3 regions of the Pseudomonas sp. ADAK18 genome follow, and region 1 is predicted to be linked to each of the others. Evidence: predicted binding sites of a transcription regulator. Region 1 holds the regulator's gene; each other region holds the start of a gene.
What was found. Region 1 encodes sigma-54, which starts transcription at its own class of promoters, with help from an activator protein. Its sites were predicted from a motif close to ANTGGCATNNANNTTGCTNT; they were not measured.
Positions count from the first base shown of each region.

Region 1 (2,267 bases):
GAGAGTTAGCGACCTGTACCTTGCATCAGGTGCAGGTTCTTTTCCTTATGCTTTTTAAGTTGGCGGTCAAGCTTGTCAGTCAAGGCATCGATTGATGCATACATGTCTTCATGCTCGGCATTGGCGACCACTTCGCCACCGGGTATCTGAAGGGTTGCTTCGATTTTCTGCTGAAGCTTATCGACCTTCATGATGACCTGCACATTGGTGATCTTGTCGAAATGACCCTCAAGTCGCTTCAGCTTCTGCTCGACGTATTCGCGCAATGGAGGGGTGACTTCTACATGGTGTCCACTGATGTTGACTTGCATACAGCTTCTCCTTCGTTGCCAGTGCATAAAGCGGCAGGCAAATGCCTGCCACTGGAACGCTATGGCCCGCCCGTCACATCAAACGCTTGCGCTCGCTGGAAGGCGCGATCCCCAGGGACTCGCGGTACTTGGCGACGGTTCGACGGGCGACCTGAATGCCTTGTGCCTCCAGTAAACCAGCGATCTTGCTGTCACTCAACGGCTTTTTCTGATTTTCCGCGGCAACCAGTTTTTTGATGATCGCGCGGATTGCCGTGGACGAGCATTCGCCGCCTTCGGAGGTGCTGACATGGCTGGAGAAAAAGTATTTCAGCTCATAAATACCCCGTGGGGTATGCATGAATTTTTGCGTGGTGACCCGGGAAATCGTCGACTCGTGCATGCCGACCGCTTCGGCAATGTCGTGCAGCACCAGCGGTTTCATCGCTTCGTCGCCATACTCCAGAAAGCCGCGCTGATGCTCGACAATCTGAGTGGCCACTTTCATCAGGGTTTCGTTACGGCTCTGCAGGCTCTTGATGAACCAGCGTGCTTCCTGCAGTTGGTTGCGCATGAAGGTGTTGTCGGCGCTGGTGTCGGCGCGACGGACGAAACCGGCATATTGCGGGTTGACCCGCAGGCGAGGCACTGATTCCTGGTTCAGCTCCACCAGCCAGCGTTCGTTGTCCTTGCGCACGATCACATCGGGAACGACATATTCGGCTTCACTGGATTCGATTTGCGAACCGGGGCGTGGGTTGAGGCTTTGCACCAGTTCGATGATCTGGCGCAGGTCGTCTTCCTTGAGCTTCATCCGGCGCATCAGTTGGCTGTAGTCACGGCTGCCCAGCAGGTCGATGAAGTCGGTGACCAAGCGTTGGGCCTCGGCCAGCCACGGCGTCTTGGCTGGCAGTTGACGCAGTTGTAGCTGCAGGCACTCACTGAGGCTGCGGGCGCCGATGCCGGCAGGTTCAAACTGCTGGATGCGGTGCAGGACGGCTTCGATTTCGTCCAGCTCGATGTCCAGTTCCGGGTCGAAGGCTTCGAGGATCTCCTCCAGCGTCTCGTCCAGGTATCCCTGGTTATTGATGCAGTCGATCAGGGTAACGGCGATCAGGCGATCGGTGTCGGACATCGGCGCGAGGTTCAGTTGCCACAGCAGATGACTTTGCAGGCTTTCGCCGGCGGACGTGCGGGTGGTGAAGTCCCACTCGTCATCGTCGTTGCTGGGCAGGCTGCTGGCGCTGGTCTGGTACACGTCTTCCCAAGCGGTGTCGACCGGCAACTCATTGGGAATGCGTTCGTTCCATTCGCCTTCCTCGAGGTTGTCTACTGTCGGGGCGGTTTCCTGGTAGGAGGGTTCCTGGGTATCGGTATTGGGTTTTTGCTCGACGTTATCGGCCAGCGGGTCGGCGTTATCGAAGTCTTCGCCTTCTTCCTGGCGTTCGAGCATCGGATTGGACTCCAGGGCCTCCTGGATTTCCTGTTGCAGGTCCAGGGTCGACAATTGGAGCAGGCGGATGGCCTGTTGCAGCTGCGGTGTCATCGTCAGCTGCTGGCCCATTCTCAGGACTAGCGATGGTTTCATGGCAGGGGCTTAACACCTTATTCGCCGGCGCAGTGCGCCATCCACGACAGGGCGCGTGAGCGCCAAACATAAGCAAATTATATGCCTGATATCGGGGGCTTTGCCTAGAGCGCAGTAACAATAAAAATCTTGAGGTTTTTATTGCTGCTTGCGCTCCTTGGCGAAGGGCCAGACACCATGCTGCTTGCAGGATGATGCTTACAGACGGAACTCGTGGCCCAGGTACACTTCCTTGACCAGTTCGTTGGCCAGGATGGTGGCGGAATCGCCTTCGGCAATCAGTTGCCCATCGTTGACGATATAGGCTGTTTCGCAGATATCGAGGGTCTCGCGGACGTTGTGGTCGGTGATCAATACACCGATACCCTTGGCCTTGAGGTGATGGATGA
Region 1 is NZ_CP052859.1:4,533,099-4,535,365, reverse strand. It holds gene raiA (ribosome-associated translation inhibitor RaiA) at 6-311, opposite strand; gene HKK55_RS20480 (RNA polymerase factor sigma-54) at 385-1,878, opposite strand; gene lptB (LPS export ABC transporter ATP-binding protein) at 2,077-2,267, opposite strand, start outside.

Region 2 (2,267 bases), 690 kb from region 1:
GTCCAGGTAGAAACGGATCATCTCCGTGACGAAGGGGTACACCGACTTGTCATCCGCCACCCCAGTGCCGATGGCATTGGCCAGCACCACATTGCCCGAGCGATACGCCGCCAACAGGCCCGGCACACCGAGCATGGAATCCGGGTTGAAGGCCAGCGGGTCGAGGAAGGCATCGTCGAGTCGACGGTAGATCACATCGACTGCTTTCGGACCGTCGGTGGTGCGCATGAAAACGCGGTCATCCCTTACAAACAGATCGGCACCTTCCACCAGCTCCACGCCCATTTCCCGCGCCAGGAATGCATGCTCGAAGAACGCGCTGTTGAAGCGTCCCGGGGTCAATACCACCACGCTGGGGTTATCCAGCGGGCTGGAGCTTTTCAAGGTGTCGAGTAGCAGGTTGGGATAGTGATCAATCGGCGCAATGCGTTGGGCGGCGAACAGCTCAGGGAACAGGCGCATCATCATCTTGCGGTCTTCCAGCATGTAGCTGACACCACTGGGGGTGCGCAGGTTGTCTTCAAGGACGTAGTAAGTGCCGTCGCCATCCCGTACGAGGTCGACACCGGAGATGTGGGAATAGATATCGCGATGCAAGTCCAGGCCTTGCATAGCCAGTTGGTACTGCTCGTTGGCCAGCACCTGTTCGGCGGGAATGATCCCAGCCTTGATGATCCGTTGTTCGTGGTACAGGTCGGCGAGGAACATGTTCAGCGCCTTGACTCGCTGAATGCAGCCGCGCTCGACGATCCGCCATTCGCTGGCCGGAATGCTGCGGGGAATGGTGTCGAAGGGAATCAGGCGCTCAGTGCCTTGCTCGTCCCCGTACAGGGTGAAGGTGATGCCGGCGCGGTGGAACAGCAGATCGGCTTCGCGCCGACGCTGGGCCAACAGTTCGGCAGGGGTCTCGGCCAACCAGCGGGCGAACTCGCGGTAATGGGGGCGAACCAGCCCTGCCCCGTCGTACATCTCATCATAATAAGTGCGGATCATGCCGTACTCCTTGTCACCCGGACGCAAGAATCATCGCAAGGCCCGTGCCAGCGGCATAAACACTTAAGTATCAATCGGTTGGATATAGCCGAACGGCCAGTTGCACCGTCCCGGTGCAGCAAATGCTACGCGTCTCGCCCCACGCCTCATTGCGACGCAGGCTTTGACTATCAACAGCATAGCCAGAGTTGATTTCACTGCCCGGCAATCCCTGGGGATAATCGCCCTCATCAGCTGAACAGGACACGTCCTACAGCCTCACCTATTGCACCACCGGTAATTTGGTAGCTCGTGTACCGACCGGTTCCCCTTCATGTCCGGTCTTCCCTTTTGGCCACCCCGCTCGGGTGGCCTTTTTTTGTACCGGATATTTGCGACAGCAAAAACAAAATCGGCCGACCCAAGGGTCAGCCGATACGCTGTGGTGTTCATCACGCTACATGGGTAACCCACGCACCTCCTGCTTCACGCCCCATCCCTCGATGATCCCGCCCAGAGGCTCGACCACCGCCTCAAAGTCTTGCTCAAAGTCTCCTATGCCGTCGTAGGTGGCGAACATTACTTTGCTCAGTTCCAGGTACCAGGCGCCGTCGTCCCGCACGCTCACCTGGGCATTGAGGGATTCCCCACGAAATCGACCCGCAGCCCTGCGCGCCCGGGCTTCATCCGGAAAAATGGCGTAGAACTCGATGGGGTGGAAACGTGAGAAGTCAAAGCCGCCCTCTTTCATGCGGCGCAACACGTTGGTGCTGATGTCTTCTTGATAGGCTGTGCTCATGAAACGTCCTCCTCAAACTGATGGATAGACTTTCCGTGCTTCCCAAACCCCGTGCTCGAACGGCACAGGTAAATCGGTAATGGCATCACCGCAGGAAAACAAGCATGTAGCTGACAAGACCAGACCTTAGCGATTCATTCGCTGATCTCCCTTGCAGAGTAGCGCGAAGCTATCACCTCCACCAGAGGCGGTTGAATGGCAGTCAGGGAATGTTCAGGCGACGGGGGCAATGCTGAGGATTTGGATGCTGTTCTGGTTTTTCAGGCTCTTGACCGTTGGCTCATCGGTGCGGCCATCCAGGTCGTTAAGGTCCAACTCGGCGGCCACCGGCAGCAGCTTAGCGCGGATCAAGTGGGCAGCGTCTTCGAGGGTGGGTTTTTCGGTGCAGGCGAACTGCTCCACAGACTGGACGCCATGATCGTCAACGAAGGTGATGTTCCACATTTGCATCAGTGCCTCCTCGATAAAACCCATGGACGGGCTTACGGACATCTGG
Region 2 is NZ_CP052859.1:3,839,266-3,841,532, forward strand. It holds gene HKK55_RS17210 (circularly permuted type 2 ATP-grasp protein) at 1-993, opposite strand, end outside; gene HKK55_RS17215 (ribonuclease E inhibitor RraB) at 1,430-1,771, opposite strand; gene HKK55_RS17220 (hypothetical protein) at 1,985-2,245, opposite strand.
Region 2: the regulator sigma-54 is predicted to act here: its motif matches at 1,026-1,045, upstream of HKK55_RS17210 (circularly permuted type 2 ATP-grasp protein).

Region 3 (2,267 bases), 2.2 Mb from region 1:
CACGTTGCCGGCGCAGTAGGCGGCCACCAGGCCAGGCACGCCGAGCATTGACTCGGGATTGAACGCCTGCGGGTCGAGGAACGCGTCGTCAATGCGCCGATAGATCACGTCCACGGCTTTCGGGCCGTCGGTGGTGCGCATGAACACCTTGAGGTCGTGGACGAACAGGTCGGCGCCTTCCACCAGTTCCACGCCCATTTCCCGGGCCAGGAACGCGTGCTCGAAGAATGCGCTGTTGAACCGGCCCGGTGTCAGCACCACGACGTTGGGATTGTCCAGGCGGCTGGAGCTTTTCAGGGTCTTGAGCAGCAGATTGGGGTAGTGGTCCACCGGTGCGATGCGCTGCTTGGCGAACACTTCCGGGAACAGGCGCATCATCATCTTGCGGTCTTCGAGCATGTAGCTGACACCGCTGGGCGTACGCAGATTGTCTTCGAGCACGTAGTAAGTACCGTCGCCGTCGCGCACCAGGTCGACGCCGGAGATGTGCGAGTAGATATCGCGGTGCAGGTCCAGGCCGACCATCGCCTTCTGATAGCCCTCGTTGGCCAGGACTTGTTCGGCGGGGATGATCCCGGCCTTGATGATGCGCTGGTCGTGGTAGATGTCGGCGAGGAACATGTTCAGCGCATTGACCCGCTGGATGCAGCCACGCTCGATGATGCTCCACTCACTGGCGGGGATACTTCGGGGAATGATGTCGAAGGGGATCAGGCGCTCGGTGTCCTGCTCGTCGCCGTACAGGGTGAAGGTGATCCCGGCGCGGTGAAACAGCAGATCGGCTTCACGGCGGCGCTGGGCCAGCAGTTCCGGCGGCGTATTGGCCAGCCAGCGAGAGAACTCTTGATAGTGCGCACGGCAAACGCCTTGTGCGTCATTCATTTCATCAAAGAAAGATCGAGCCATTCCAGTACCTTGTCAGTGCCGGGGGGTGATACCTGGGTTGGCACTGCCGCTTTAAAAAACGCATTTTTATATGAGCCCGTGGCTGATGGTGCCAGTGGGCCTGGTCCTTACTTTCTTTTGGGGTCGGCTCTGGGTCGGGGGGTAACGATTGCTCCTTCAATGGTGAGTGGCGGCAGGGTATTGAAGGGGTAAAGCAATGCCTGTGCCTAAACCGGTCTTGCGCTGCGATAAAGCTGTGGTTTAGGGGGCTTGCATGTGTTGGGCAGCGTAGTGGTCCCTATTTTGGGGCCGCTTCGCGACCCGACGCGGGCAAGCCCGCTCGCCACAACGTTGAAGTGCGCTCCAAGATGGTGCGTCGAACGAACTTGAACTTCGGGCAAGGCCGATTCTTCTAACGATATTCGATCCCGGGAGGACATTTGATCGTGCCCAGAATCATTTCTCCACACACGCCAGAGTCGGCGTTGACTGACCATACCGAGCACACGGCTAAGATTTTCGGCTCGCCCAAGGACCGCCTGGACTTCTACCGGAGGGAGATCCAGTACGAAACCACCATCCTGGCCAACCGCACCGATGCCTACCTCACGGCACAATCATTCCTTGTGATCGCCTTTGTTTCCTGCATGGGCAATCTCAACCCGGAGTGGGGCAAGTTGTTCACTCTGGTGGTGCCGGCGTTCCTGGCGATGCTCGGGGTGCTCAGTTCGCTCAATGCCTGGCCGGGCATTCGCGCCGCCTACGACATCATCGATCACTGGCACTTCAAGCAAAGCCAGCTGCTGCGCAGTGAGCCGGTGATGGGCTTGGCCTATGATGATTCCCCGCTGTTTTGCGAGACCGAGTCATCCCACAAGGGTTATCGCAAATCCTTGCTGTTTTCGGTGCGCACCCCGTGGTTGTTCATGGTGTTCTGGGTGCTGCTGGAGGCTTATGCCTTCTATATCCAGATAGATAACCCTGGCGCCTAGCTAATTGGAATGAACTTCAGCCTCCAGGGCAGCGCCTTACCTTTACGCAGGATGTATTTTTTCAAGGCTCTGCGAAGAGGTGACCATGAGCACACACGATAAAGACGACCCGCAAGTCAGCGGCCGCAATGATCCAGCGATTGACCGTGGTGAGCCCGCCCCCGGCACGGGCGCCGATGCACCGAAGGACCCCAGGCCTGCCCGTGATCCCAAGGCAGCGGAAAACGACTACAGTCCAGACTTCAAGCCCGAGCGTGAGCCCAAGCCGGACACTGATGCCGATATCGATACCCAGGGCGGTTAGAGGAAAACGACATGTCACTTGAGATTGATGAGGATGATGAGCTCAACGACCCGGGCAATGAAGATCCGGGATCACTTATGGATGAT
Region 3 is NZ_CP052859.1:2,297,972-2,300,238, reverse strand. It holds gene HKK55_RS10395 (circularly permuted type 2 ATP-grasp protein) at 1-906, opposite strand, end outside; gene HKK55_RS10390 (hypothetical protein) at 1,332-1,877, shown strand; gene HKK55_RS10385 (hypothetical protein) at 1,963-2,181, shown strand; gene HKK55_RS29425 (hypothetical protein) at 2,193-2,267, shown strand, end outside.
Region 3: the regulator sigma-54 is predicted to act here: its motif matches at 1,097-1,116, upstream of HKK55_RS10395 (circularly permuted type 2 ATP-grasp protein).